2 regions of the Kinneretia aquatilis genome follow, and region 2 is predicted to be linked to the other one. Evidence: riboswitches for the same ligand, from Rfam matches in the RefSeq annotation. Region 2 holds a riboswitch; the other holds the start of a gene.

The links. A riboswitch is a leader RNA that binds a small molecule or an ion and turns the genes downstream of it on or off. The one in region 2 is predicted to bind glycine.
Region 1: another riboswitch for glycine. It lies ahead of gcvT (glycine cleavage system aminomethyltransferase GcvT); the one in region 2 lies ahead of C1O66_RS00115 (D-amino acid dehydrogenase).

Annotation. Positions count from the first base shown of each region.
Region 1 is NZ_POSP01000004.1:837,722-843,179, reverse strand. Features, by position in the region: gene C1O66_RS23260 (antitoxin Xre-like helix-turn-helix domain-containing protein) at 1-235, shown strand, start outside; gene C1O66_RS23255 (RES family NAD+ phosphorylase) at 248-976, shown strand; gene C1O66_RS23250 (hypothetical protein) at 991-3,090, opposite strand; glycine riboswitch at 3,251-3,354, shown strand; glycine riboswitch at 3,371-3,479, shown strand; gene gcvT (glycine cleavage system aminomethyltransferase GcvT) at 3,545-4,675, shown strand; gene gcvH (glycine cleavage system protein GcvH) at 4,784-5,161, shown strand; gene gcvP (aminomethyl-transferring glycine dehydrogenase) at 5,306-5,458, shown strand, end outside.
Region 2 is NZ_POSP01000001.1:21,546-27,003, reverse strand. Features, by position in the region: gene C1O66_RS00125 (CreA family protein) at 25-489, shown strand; gene C1O66_RS00120 (diguanylate cyclase) at 533-2,311, shown strand; glycine riboswitch at 2,371-2,464, shown strand; glycine riboswitch at 2,466-2,584, shown strand; gene C1O66_RS00115 (D-amino acid dehydrogenase) at 2,757-4,064, shown strand; gene fusA (elongation factor G) at 4,234-5,458, shown strand, end outside.

The DNA of each region.
Region 1 (5,458 bases), on a different contig from region 2:
CAAGGCCGGCCTGGACGGCGCCACGCTGGAGCGCCTGTCTCATCTGTTCAGCATCTACGCCAGCCTGCAGATCCTGCTTCCCATCCCGGAGCGGGCCGATGCCTGGATCAAGAAGGCCAACAGCGCGCCCCTGTTCGGCGGCGGCAGCGCCCTTTCGCGCATGCTGGGCGGCCAGATCGCCGATCTCTTTGTCGTGCGCCAGTACCTGGATGCACAGCGCGGCGGCTGGGCCTGAAAGACCTGGCGTTTGAGCTCCTCCGCCCTGCCCCCGTCTGCCCCGATCGCCCTGCCCTGCATCCCCGTGCACTGGCCGGATTCCTGCCGTCTACTGCCCAGCCGCTACCCGCCCGTGCTGCTGTTCGACGCAGTGGCCGAGCCGGCGGACCTGGCCGTGGTCTTCGCCATCGAGGCGCTCGGCAACCCGCGCCTGCGCGAGCAACTCGGCGAGCTGAGCCTGGTGCCGCCCGAGCAGCGCCTCTGCGGCCCCGGGAGCAGCCCCATCATGGCGGCCTTCACCCACCTGAACCCCGAGGGCAGCCGTTTTTCCGACGGCAGCTACGGTGTCTACTACGCCGCGGCCACGCTGGAAACCGCCGTGGCCGAGGTCAGCCACCACCGCGCGCTCTTTCTCGCCCGCACGGCCGAGCCGGCCATCGATGTGGATCTGCGCTGCTACCGCGTCACGGTGCAGGCCGATTTGCACGAACTGCGTGCCGACGACCGTGATCTGCGCGCGCTGGCGCTGCTGGATGCGAACTCCTACGCCGCCTCGCGGCCCTTCGCCCAGAGCCTGCGCGAGCAAGGCAGCGCGGGCCTGATCTACGACAGCGTGCGCCAGCCCGGCGGCCAGTGCGTGGCCCTGTTCACCCCGCGCGCCGCCTTGCCTCCGGCCCGGCAGGCCGAGCATGTGACGCTGCGCTGGAACGGTCAGCGCATGGCCGACTGGTACCTGAAGTCAGGCCACCACGTGATCTGATTGCTCAGCAGCGCTCAGCGCCAGACGCCTTCGCGGTTTTCTTTCTGCGTGGCGTAGTAGGTGTAGAGCACCGCGTCGGTCACGTTTTCAGTCTGAAGCAGGCCGGAGGCCGACATCTTGTGCGACCAGGTGCGATCCGCCCCGTAGTGGCCGACCCAGGGGATCTGACGCACCAGCTCGCTGCGGATGGGGGTCAAGTGTTGCGGGTTGCGGTAATAGCCCTCGGGCGCATCGACCCAGACCTTGTTCTTCATGCTGTAGAACACCGATTTGAAGGGCCCACCCTCGACGCTGATGCGCGCCGAAAAGCCCACGCAATCAACTCCGTTCAGCAAGGGGTAGATGGTGTCGACGTAGTGCTCGGAGATCTCGTCGTCATCGTCCACGAAGTTCAGGTACTCGCCCTGGGCGATGTCGATCATGGCCTGCAGCTTGGGGCCGTACTCGCGGCTGCGGTTGTCTTCGAGCACCAGCAGTTCCACATCGGGATAGCGGGCCACCTGGGGTTCCAGGATGGCCAGCATGCGCTTGCGCAGCTCGCGCCGCGCCGGCAGGCTGGGCACGAGGATGGACCACTTGAATTTCTTCGTCGCGCCGGCCTGCGCCGCCGGGCAGGCGGGCAACAGGCGGTGGGCCGCGTCCACGGCATCGTCGGGCAGGCGCAAGCGGCTCTGGCGCGCCCGCGCCGTGGTGCGCTCGCGCAGCGAGCTCTCGATCTTGCGCAGCACCACCCGCGTGCCCAGGGCCGCCTCGGCCTCGCAGGGCCGCGCCTGGGCATCGAAGTAGGCATGGGCCAGCAGCTCGAAGCGCTGCCCGAACCAGCCCAGCGCCCAGAAATCCTCGCCGCAAGCCTGCCAGAAGCTGCTGAAGAGATCGGGCGCGGCCAGCCAGCCCGCAGCAGCTGCAGGCTCGGGTGGCAAGGCGCCGGCCAAATCCAGTTGCAGCTCGCCGCCGGTTTGCAGCAGACGCAAAGCCTGATTCAGCAAGGTCTTCAATGCCGAAGCCTCATGCTGCAGGCCGCTGACGTCGAGCAACTCCAGGCTCTCGGCCTGCAGCTCGATCGGGCCATGCGCGTCCGACTGGTCGCGCAGCGGCAGATCCAGTGGGCGGCTCAGGTCCAGCCGAAGATCGGGCTCTTGCTCGGCATCTCGGCTGATATTGAGCCAGCCGGCTTTGTAATCGGCGCCGGCGCCCACATGCAGGCGCTGCGGCCGCCAGGGCGCTTGCGGCAAGGCCGGCAGGCGTTCAACGGCATGGTTGGCCGCAACGGCGAGCATCTCGGCATAGGCCACAGCCGGGTCGGCCTGCTCAAAGCGCTCCAGCGCCAGGCGGGCGAAATCAAAAAACGCCGGGGTGCCGAAGTCCTCGCTGAAGAACTGCTCCAGCTGCCCGCCCTCCAGCCACAGGACCGAGTCCTCGAAGGCCGGATGCACCTCGGTGCCCGGCGCGCGCTCGGAGATGACGGGCGTGCCCAGGGACAGGCAGATCGCCGCCCGGGTCTGCTCGAAGCGGCTGCTCTCGTAGAAATGCACATTGAGCACGGCCTTGGCCTGGCGGATGAACTCATCACGCTCGGGGCCGTAAAGCGGGCCGTCGAACAAGGCCACGCTCAAGCCCAGGGCCTCGATGCGATCCAGCCAGGCGCGGCGGCGATCGTTCATGCTGCCGATGAACAGCAGATCGATGGGCCGCTGCTCCAGCGGGATGGATTCCGCCGGCCTCAGGTACGGTGCATGCAGCAGGGGGAACACCGGCACCTGATCCGGCCGGGCGCGGTAGGCGCTGCAGTTGGCGGCGTCGTAATCCACCACCGGCCAGTTCGCCAGCAGCTGCAAATACTCGGGCGAGACCTGGGCCCCGCCCTCGCCCAGCTGCTCCAGGTTCACAAACACGCAGACATGGCGATCGAGCAAGGCCGGCTCAAAACCGAGATGGGCGCCAAAGATGAAATTGATCGCCCCATGGCGCAGCCGGTTCTTCGCCATGCTGACCTCGGCCCCGAGGCGGCGGAACTGGTAGCGGAAGTAGCGCGCCTGATCGAGCAAGCCCAGGGAGTGCACATAGGCCCCGGGCTGCTGGATGCAGAGGTGAATTTCGGGCGCGGTGTGGCTCATGGGCGCGGTGTTGCCTGCAAGGCGTGATTCATGCTGCGGCCAGCATAGGCAGAAGCGGCGCCCGCCATGGCGTGATGAACGCGAGGAAGCCGGCGCATTTGTGGATTTGCGAAAAGGCCTCGCCACGGAGCCACTTTTTGCGCAAAAACCAGGGCTACAATCGCCGCCGTCAGGAGAGAGCTTCCTCGCGGAAGCCGCCGAAGGCGCAGTGGCACTGGTGATCCCACGCTGCGAACGCTCAGGCAAAAGGACTGATAAAACGCCCGTTCACAAAACGTCGGGCGTCCTCACTGGAGAGAGACGGGTTTCGAGCCCGTCCACCGAAGGGGCAAGCTGTTGGCAATACGCCGGCGGCCAATCTCTCAGGTAAAGCGGACAGCGAGGGCATTCCCCCCCACTCCTTGAGTCGGTCTCAGGGGCGTGGGCCAGATGATTGCCCTCGAAAGCTGCTCCCATGTCCGCTGCTGACTCCTCCGCTCCCCTGCTCAAGACCCCCCTGCACGCCCTGCACATCGAACTCGGCGCCAAGATGGTGCCCTTCGGCGGCTACGACATGCCCGTGCAGTACCCGACCGGCGTGATGGCCGAGCACAAGCACACCCGCGCGGCCGCCGGCCTGTTCGACGTGTCCCATATGGGCCAGGTCCGCCTGATCGGCGATGGCGCTGCCGCTGCGCTGGAAACCATCGTGCCGGTCGATGTGATCGACCTGGGCCTGTTCAAGCAGCGCTATGCCCTGTTCACCAATGAACAAGGTGGCATCCTGGACGACCTGATGATCGCCCGCCGCCCGGACGACCTCTTTGTGGTGGTGAACGCCGGCTGCAAGGTGCAGGACATCGCCCACATGCAGGCCAAGATCGGCGACAAGTGCCAGGTCTTGCCCCTGCCCGAGCAAGCCCTGTTGGCCCTGCAAGGCCCGCAGGCCGTGACCGCCCTGTCGCGCCTGAACCCTGAAGTCGCCAAGCTGACCTTCATGACCGGCGGCTTCTTCAATCTGGACGGCATTGAGACCTTCCTGACCCGCTCGGGCTATACCGGCGAAGACGGCTTCGAAATCTCGGTCCACCAGGACCAGGCAGTCGAGCTGGCCCGCAAGCTGCTGGCCCAGCCGGAAGTCAAGCCCATCGGCCTGGGTGCGCGCGATTCGCTGCGCCTGGAAGCGGGCCTGTGCCTCTACGGCCATGACATCGACACCGGCACCACCCCGGTGGAAGCCTCGCTGACCTGGGCCATTCAGAAGGTGCGCCGCGCCGGTGGCGCCCGTGCCGGTGGCTACCCCGGTGCCGCCGTGGTGGACGAGCAGCTGTCCAAGGGCGCCGCTCGCAAGCGCGTCGGCCTGGTCAGCAGCGAACGCATGCCGGTGCGCGAAGGCGCCAAGCTGGTCAACGCCGAGGGCGTGGAAATCGGCGTGGTCACCAGCGGTACCCTGGGCCCCACGGTAGGCAAGCCGGTGGCCCTGGCTTACCTGGCCAAGGAATTTGCGGCCCTGGGCACCGAAGTCTTCGCCATCGTCCGCGACAAGCGCACACCGATGACGGTGTCCAGCACCCCGTTCACGCCCAACGGCTACTACCGCGGCTGAACGGATGAGAGCCGGCTCGGCTCTCGTCGCGCTTGCCCGGCCCCGATCGGGCACCCTACATTTCATTTTCTTTCTCCTTTCCACCTTCCGAAAGCAACGGAGCACCGCATGAGCAACATCAAGTACACGCCTGACCACGAGTGGGTCCAGATCGAAGCCGACGGCATCGTCACCGTGGGCATCACCGTGCACGCACAAGACGCCCTGGGCGATGTGGTGTTCGTGGACCTGCCTGCCGTGGGCAGCAGCTTCGAAGCCAAGGAAGTGGCGGGCGTGGTGGAGTCGGTCAAGGCCGCCGCCGACGTCTACATGCCGGTCGCCGGCGAGATCACCGAAGTCAACGAAACCCTGCGCGACGACCCGTCGCTCGCCAACAGCGACCCGCTGAAGACCGGCTGGTTCTTCAAGGTCAAGTTGAGCAATCCGGCCGAGCTGGACGGCCTGATGGACAGCACCGCCTACGACGAGCTGGTCAAGAACAGCTGATCAAACCGGCCGCGGCGGCTCTATGAGTGAGGCCGCGGCACCCCCTGCCACAGAGCGCAGTCCTTGCGCCTTGCTGTGGCAGGCTCTCCCGAACACAAACGGCCTGAGGCCGCCACAAGCGGCGCCAGGCTCCAAGGATTTGCCATGTTGATGTCCGCCCTGCAGCCCCTGTCGGTGCTCGAGAACGCCACCGAATTCCAAGCCCGCCACATCGGCCCCGATGCCGCTGACGAAGCCGGCATGTTGTCGGTGATCGGTGCCGCCTCGCGCCGCGCCCTGATCGAAGCCGTGGTGCCC
Region 2 (5,458 bases):
TCGTTCTGGCGCCGTGCCGGCCTGATGGGGCTGGGAATCGCAGCTCTTTTCTTGGGCCTGCCGGCCCGGGCGAGCGGCGAGGCCGTGGGCGAGGTCGACACTGCGTTCAAGCTGATCGGCCCCGATCACAAGGTGGTGGTGGAGGCCTACGAAGACCCCAAGGTCACGGGCGTGACCTGCTACGTCTCGCGCGCCAAGACCGGCGGCATCAAGGGCGGCCTGGGCTTGGCCGAAGACAAAGCCGAGGCCTCCATCGCCTGCCGTCAGACCGGGCCGATCGGTTTCGCCAAGCCCCTGGCACGGCAGGAAGAGGTGTTCAACGAGCGCATGTCCCTGGTGTTCAAGAAACTGCGCATCGTGCGCATGGTCGACAGCCGGCGCAACACCCTGGTCTACCTGACCTATTCGGACCGCCTGGTCGACGGCTCGCCGCAGAACAGCGTGACCGCCGTGCCGGTGGATCGCGCCACGCCGATTCCGCTCAAGTGAGCGCAGTGCCAGGCGGCAAGCCCGAGACCTTGAACGCCGGCCGATGAAAGCCCGAGCACAGCCTCCCTGCCGCCCCCGGCTCACGCCGGAGCAGGTGGACGCGCTGAATGCCGAAGCCTACGCGCTGCGCATGTCGGACACGCCGCGGGCCTTGCGTCTGGCGCAGCAGGCCCATGAGCAGGCCCTGGCCATCGACCACCCGCGCGGCCTGGCCTATGCCTTGCTGCGCTGGAGCCTGTGCGAGTTCATCCTGGGCCAGCCGGTGGCGCCACTGCAAGCCCGACTGGATCGGGCCCACAGCCTGCTGGAGGCGCTGGGCGAGATCGATGGCCATCTGGATGCCTTGAACTTGCAGGCCCTGATACAGGCCCGCCAAGGCGACTATGAACAGGCCCTGCATTTGGACCAGCGAGCCCTGGAACTCGCCCGCCTCCACCAGGCCAGTCATGCCGAATCTCGCGCCCTGAACAATATGGCGGTGACCCGCCTCACGCAGGGCCAATTCCCGGAGGCCCTCGAGTTGCTTCAGCTCAGCCTCGCACTGGCCGAGCACAACGGCTCCATCGTCGATCAGGCCTATGCCCTGGGTCAGATGGGCCAGGTGCTGCAAGGCATTGGTGAGATGGACTTGGCCGCGGAGCATCTTCAGCGCAGCCTGCACTGCGCACGCCAGACCCAGGACCTGGCGCGCCAGGCCACCAGCGCGCTGGACCTGGGCACACTGCTGAGCAAACTCGGCCAGCATGCCGAGGCTTGCCTTCTTCTGGACGAAGCGCTGACCCTGTCGCGGCGCACCGGCAATGTCAACGATCTCGGCCAGGCACTGCTGGGCCTGGGCCAGTCCTGCCTGGCGCGAGGGGCAGTGGACGCGGCCCTGGCCGCCTTCGAAGAAGCCCGGCCGCTGGCCCTGAGCGTGGGCGACAGCCCTTCGCTGTGCAGCATCGAGATGGGCCTGGCCGACGTGTGGCAAGCCCGAAACGATCTGCCGCAAGCCCAGGGCGCCCTGGAACGCGCACTGGCTCATGCCACGAAAGGCCGGCTCACCGCCCTGGCAAGCCAGGCTCATCGGGCCCTGTCCGAGCTGGCCGAGCGGCGAGCCGATCACGCCCTGGCCCTGCAGCACTACAAGGCCCACCATGCCTGCGAACAACGCCTGCTGGGCGAGCACTCGCAGCAGCGCCTGCGCGGCCTGTTCGTGCGCCAGCAGGCCCAGGCCCTGAGCCAGGAATTGCAGGCAGCCCGACAGGCGGATCAGGAAAAGCAGGCCTTGCTGACGCAACTCTCGGCGCAAGCCGACTTGCTGCGCCAGCTCAGCCATGAGGACGCCCTGACCGGCCTGGCCAATCGCCGCTGGCTGGACCTGCTGCTTGAACAGGAGTGCGAGCGCGCGGCGCGCTTTCGCCACCCGCTCAGCCTGGCCATGCTGGACCTCGATCACTTCAAGGCCGTCAACGACCGCTTCGGCCATGCGGTGGGCGATGCCGTGCTGCGCCAGCTTGCTCGCCTGCTGCGTGACCACTGCCGGCGCGCCGATGTGGTGGCGCGTTATGGCGGCGAGGAGTTCACCCTGATCCTGGTGGAGGCCCCCCTGCCCCTGGCCAGCCAGCTCTGCGACAAGCTGCGCCAGCAGATCGAGCGCTTTGACTGGCGCAGCCTGCACCCCGATCTGCATGGCATCACCGTCAGCATGGGCCTGGCCGGCAACGCCGAAGCCCACACGCCCGAAGCCTTGTGCGCCCTGGCCGATGAGCGCCTCTACCAAGCCAAGGGCGAGGGCCGAAACTGTGTCCGTCCGACCGGACTCCTGGCCGACTCTCGCTGATCCCAGGGCTGCCCCGCATTTGCCCTGACTTCGCATACAGGCAAGCCCGTCTACACTGCACACCGGATTCAGGAGAGTGCAGGCCCGCTTTGGACCCTGCCGCCGAAGGCGCAAGCTCCCATACTCGCTCAGGCCCCGTACTGGATCCGTCAACAAGCCGAATGCTGGAGAGAGCGGCCCGCGCAGACGATGCGCAAGCCGCCACCGAAGGAGCAAGGCCATGCCCCCGGGGCGCGGCTGAATCTCTCAGGTAACAGGGACAGCGGGAGCGGCGCGCGTCAAGCGCACGCTCTTGCTGCCATTGCCCGATCTGTGCTCTGCCCGGCTCGCGCCCCACCCTGGGGTGCCTCACCTGCCTGGAACGAAACACAGCCCGCGCTGGGCCTGGGCGTACGCCTGCGCGTCTCACTCAACGGTCTGTTTGTCTTGTTTCAGGAGTGCACACATGCACGCAATCGTCCTGGGCGCCGGGGTCACCGGCGTCACCACCGCCTGGTATCTGCGCCAAGCGGGTTTTGAAGTCACCGTGATCGACCGCCAGCCCGCGGCCGGCCTGGAAACCAGCTATGCCAACGGCGGCCAGATTTCCGTCTCGCATGCCGAGCCCTGGGCCAACCCGGGCGCGCCGCTCAAGGTCTTGAAATGGCTGATGAAGGAGGATGCGCCCCTGCTCTTCCGCCTGCGCGCCGACCCGGCCCAGTGGCGCTGGGGCCTGCAGTTCCTGCGCGAATGCACGCCGGGCCGCACCGCCCACAACATCCGCAACATCGTCAATCTGGGCCTCTACAGCCGCGAGCAGCTGCAGCGCCTGCGCGCCGCCACCGGCATCGCCTACGACCAGCGCCAGCAAGGCATCCTGCACTTCTACACCAGCGAGCAGGAGTACGCCGCTGCGCAGGAGCCGGCCCGCATCATGCGCGAGCAAGGCTGCGAGCTGGACATGAAAACGCCCGAGGAATGCGTGGCCATCGAGCCGGCGCTGGCGCAATGCCGCGCGCAGATCGTCGGCGGCAGCATGACGCCCAGCGACGAGTCGGGCGACGCCCATCGCTTCACCCAGGCACTGGCCGCCCTGGCCGAGCAGGCCGGGGTGAAGTTCCGCTATCAGACGCGTGTGCTGGGCTGCGAGCGCGAGGGCCAGGATCTGGCGCGGGTGATCGTGGCCGATGCGAACGGTGAAATCGAGCGCCTGACCGCCGACCGCTTTGTGCTTTGCCTGGGCTCCTTCAGCCGCGGCCTGGCGCGCGAGCTGGGCGTGTCGCTCAACATCTACCCGGCCAAGGGCTACTCGATGACGCTGCCGGTGATCTCGCCCGCGCACAGCTACCAGGTCTCGCTGACCGACGACGAGTACAAGCTGGTGTTCTCGCGCCTGGGTGATCGCCTGCGCGTGGCCGGCACGGCCGAGCTCAATGGCTATGACAGCACGCTCAATCTGCGCCGCTGCGAGGCCTTGCTGCGGCGCACGCGCGAGCTGTTCCCGCAGATGGTGGCGCCCGAGGGCCAGCCCAGCGGCGCCCAGTACTGGACCGGCCTGCGCCCGGCCACGCCCTCCAACCTGCCTTACATCGGCGCCAGCCGCGTTGGCCGCCTCTTCCTCAACACCGGGCACGGCACCCTAGGCTGGACGCACAGCTGCGGCTCGGCCGCGGCCCTGGCGGACCTGATCTGCGGCCGCCGGCCCGAGCTGGATTACGCCTTCTGCGGGCCTGAGCTCGGCGCCTGGGCCGGCCGGGCGCAAGCGGCCACTTGAGCGAACCGGCCCAAGCCCGCCGGCGCGGGCCTTGTAAGCCGGCCGGGCTTCCTCTACCCTGAGGCCAGAGCCGAGCGGACCCCTCCCCTGCGTCAAAGCCCGGCACCGCGCACGCATCCATCACCGCGCCCCACAAAAGCCGGGGCGCCGGAGAGCCAAGGAGACTGCCATGAGCCCGAGCCCGAACGGCGACGCCAGCCGCGCCCCATCCGCCACCGGTGCGCCCCAGTCGCACCTTTCGCCAGCGGTCGCGGCCCTGCGCAGCCTGGCCCTGGTCGGCCCCGCGGCGGCGGGCAAGACCAGCTTGCTGGAGGCCTTGCTGCTGCAGGCCGGCGCCATCACCCAGGCCGGCACGGTGGAGCGCGGCAACACCGTCAGCGATTTCGACCCGCTGGAGCGCCGCTACCAGCATTCCCTGCACAGCAGCGTGGTGCATCTGGAGCATGGCGGCGTGCGCATCCACGCCATCGACACGCCCGGGGCGGCCGATTTCATCGGCCAGTCTCTGCCAGCGCTGGAGGCGGTGGACACGGCGGTGCTGGTGCTCAACGCGCAAAGCGGGCTGGAGCCCATGGCCAGCAAGATGATGGAGACCGCCGCTCAGCGCGGCCTGTGCCGGCTGATCGTGATCAACAAGATCGATCTGGCCGAGCTCGACCTGCCAGGCCTGCTGGCGCAGATCCGCACGGTGTTCGGGCGCGAATGCCTGCCCCTGAACCTGCCGGCCGAAGGCGGGCGGCGCGTGCTGGACTGCTTTTACAACATCATCGGCCAGGCCGATTTTTCCTCGGTGGGCCTGGCGCACCAGGCCCTGGTCGAGCAGGTGGTGGAGGTGGATGCCGCGTTTGTGGATCGTTATCTCAGCGAAGGCGATGTCGACCCGCGCGAGCTTCACGTGCCGCTGGAGCAGGCCTTGCGTGAGGGGCACCTGATCCCGGTCTGCTTCACCTCGGCGCGCAGCGGCGCCGGCGTGGCCGAGCTGCTCGATGTGATCGAGCGCCTGCTGCCGAACCCGGCCGAAGGCAACCCGCCCCTGTTCCTGCGCGGCGAGGGCCCCGAGGCCCTGCCCCTGCAAGCCTTGCCCGAGCCCAGCGCCCATGTGCTGGCCCATGTGTTCAAGATCATCTCCGACCCCTACCTCGGCAAGATGGGCGTGATGCGCGTGCACCAGGGCACGCTGCGCCGCCACAGCCAGCTCTTCATCGGCTCGGCACGCAAGCCATTCCGCGTCGGCCACCTCTTCCTGCTGCAGGGCGGCCGGCATGTCGAGGTGGAGCAGGCCCTACCGGGCGAGCTCTGCGCCATCGCCAAGGTCGACGACCTGCACTACGACGCTGTGTTGCACGACGCGCCCGAGGATGCCCACATCCATCTGCGCCCGCTGGACTTCCCCG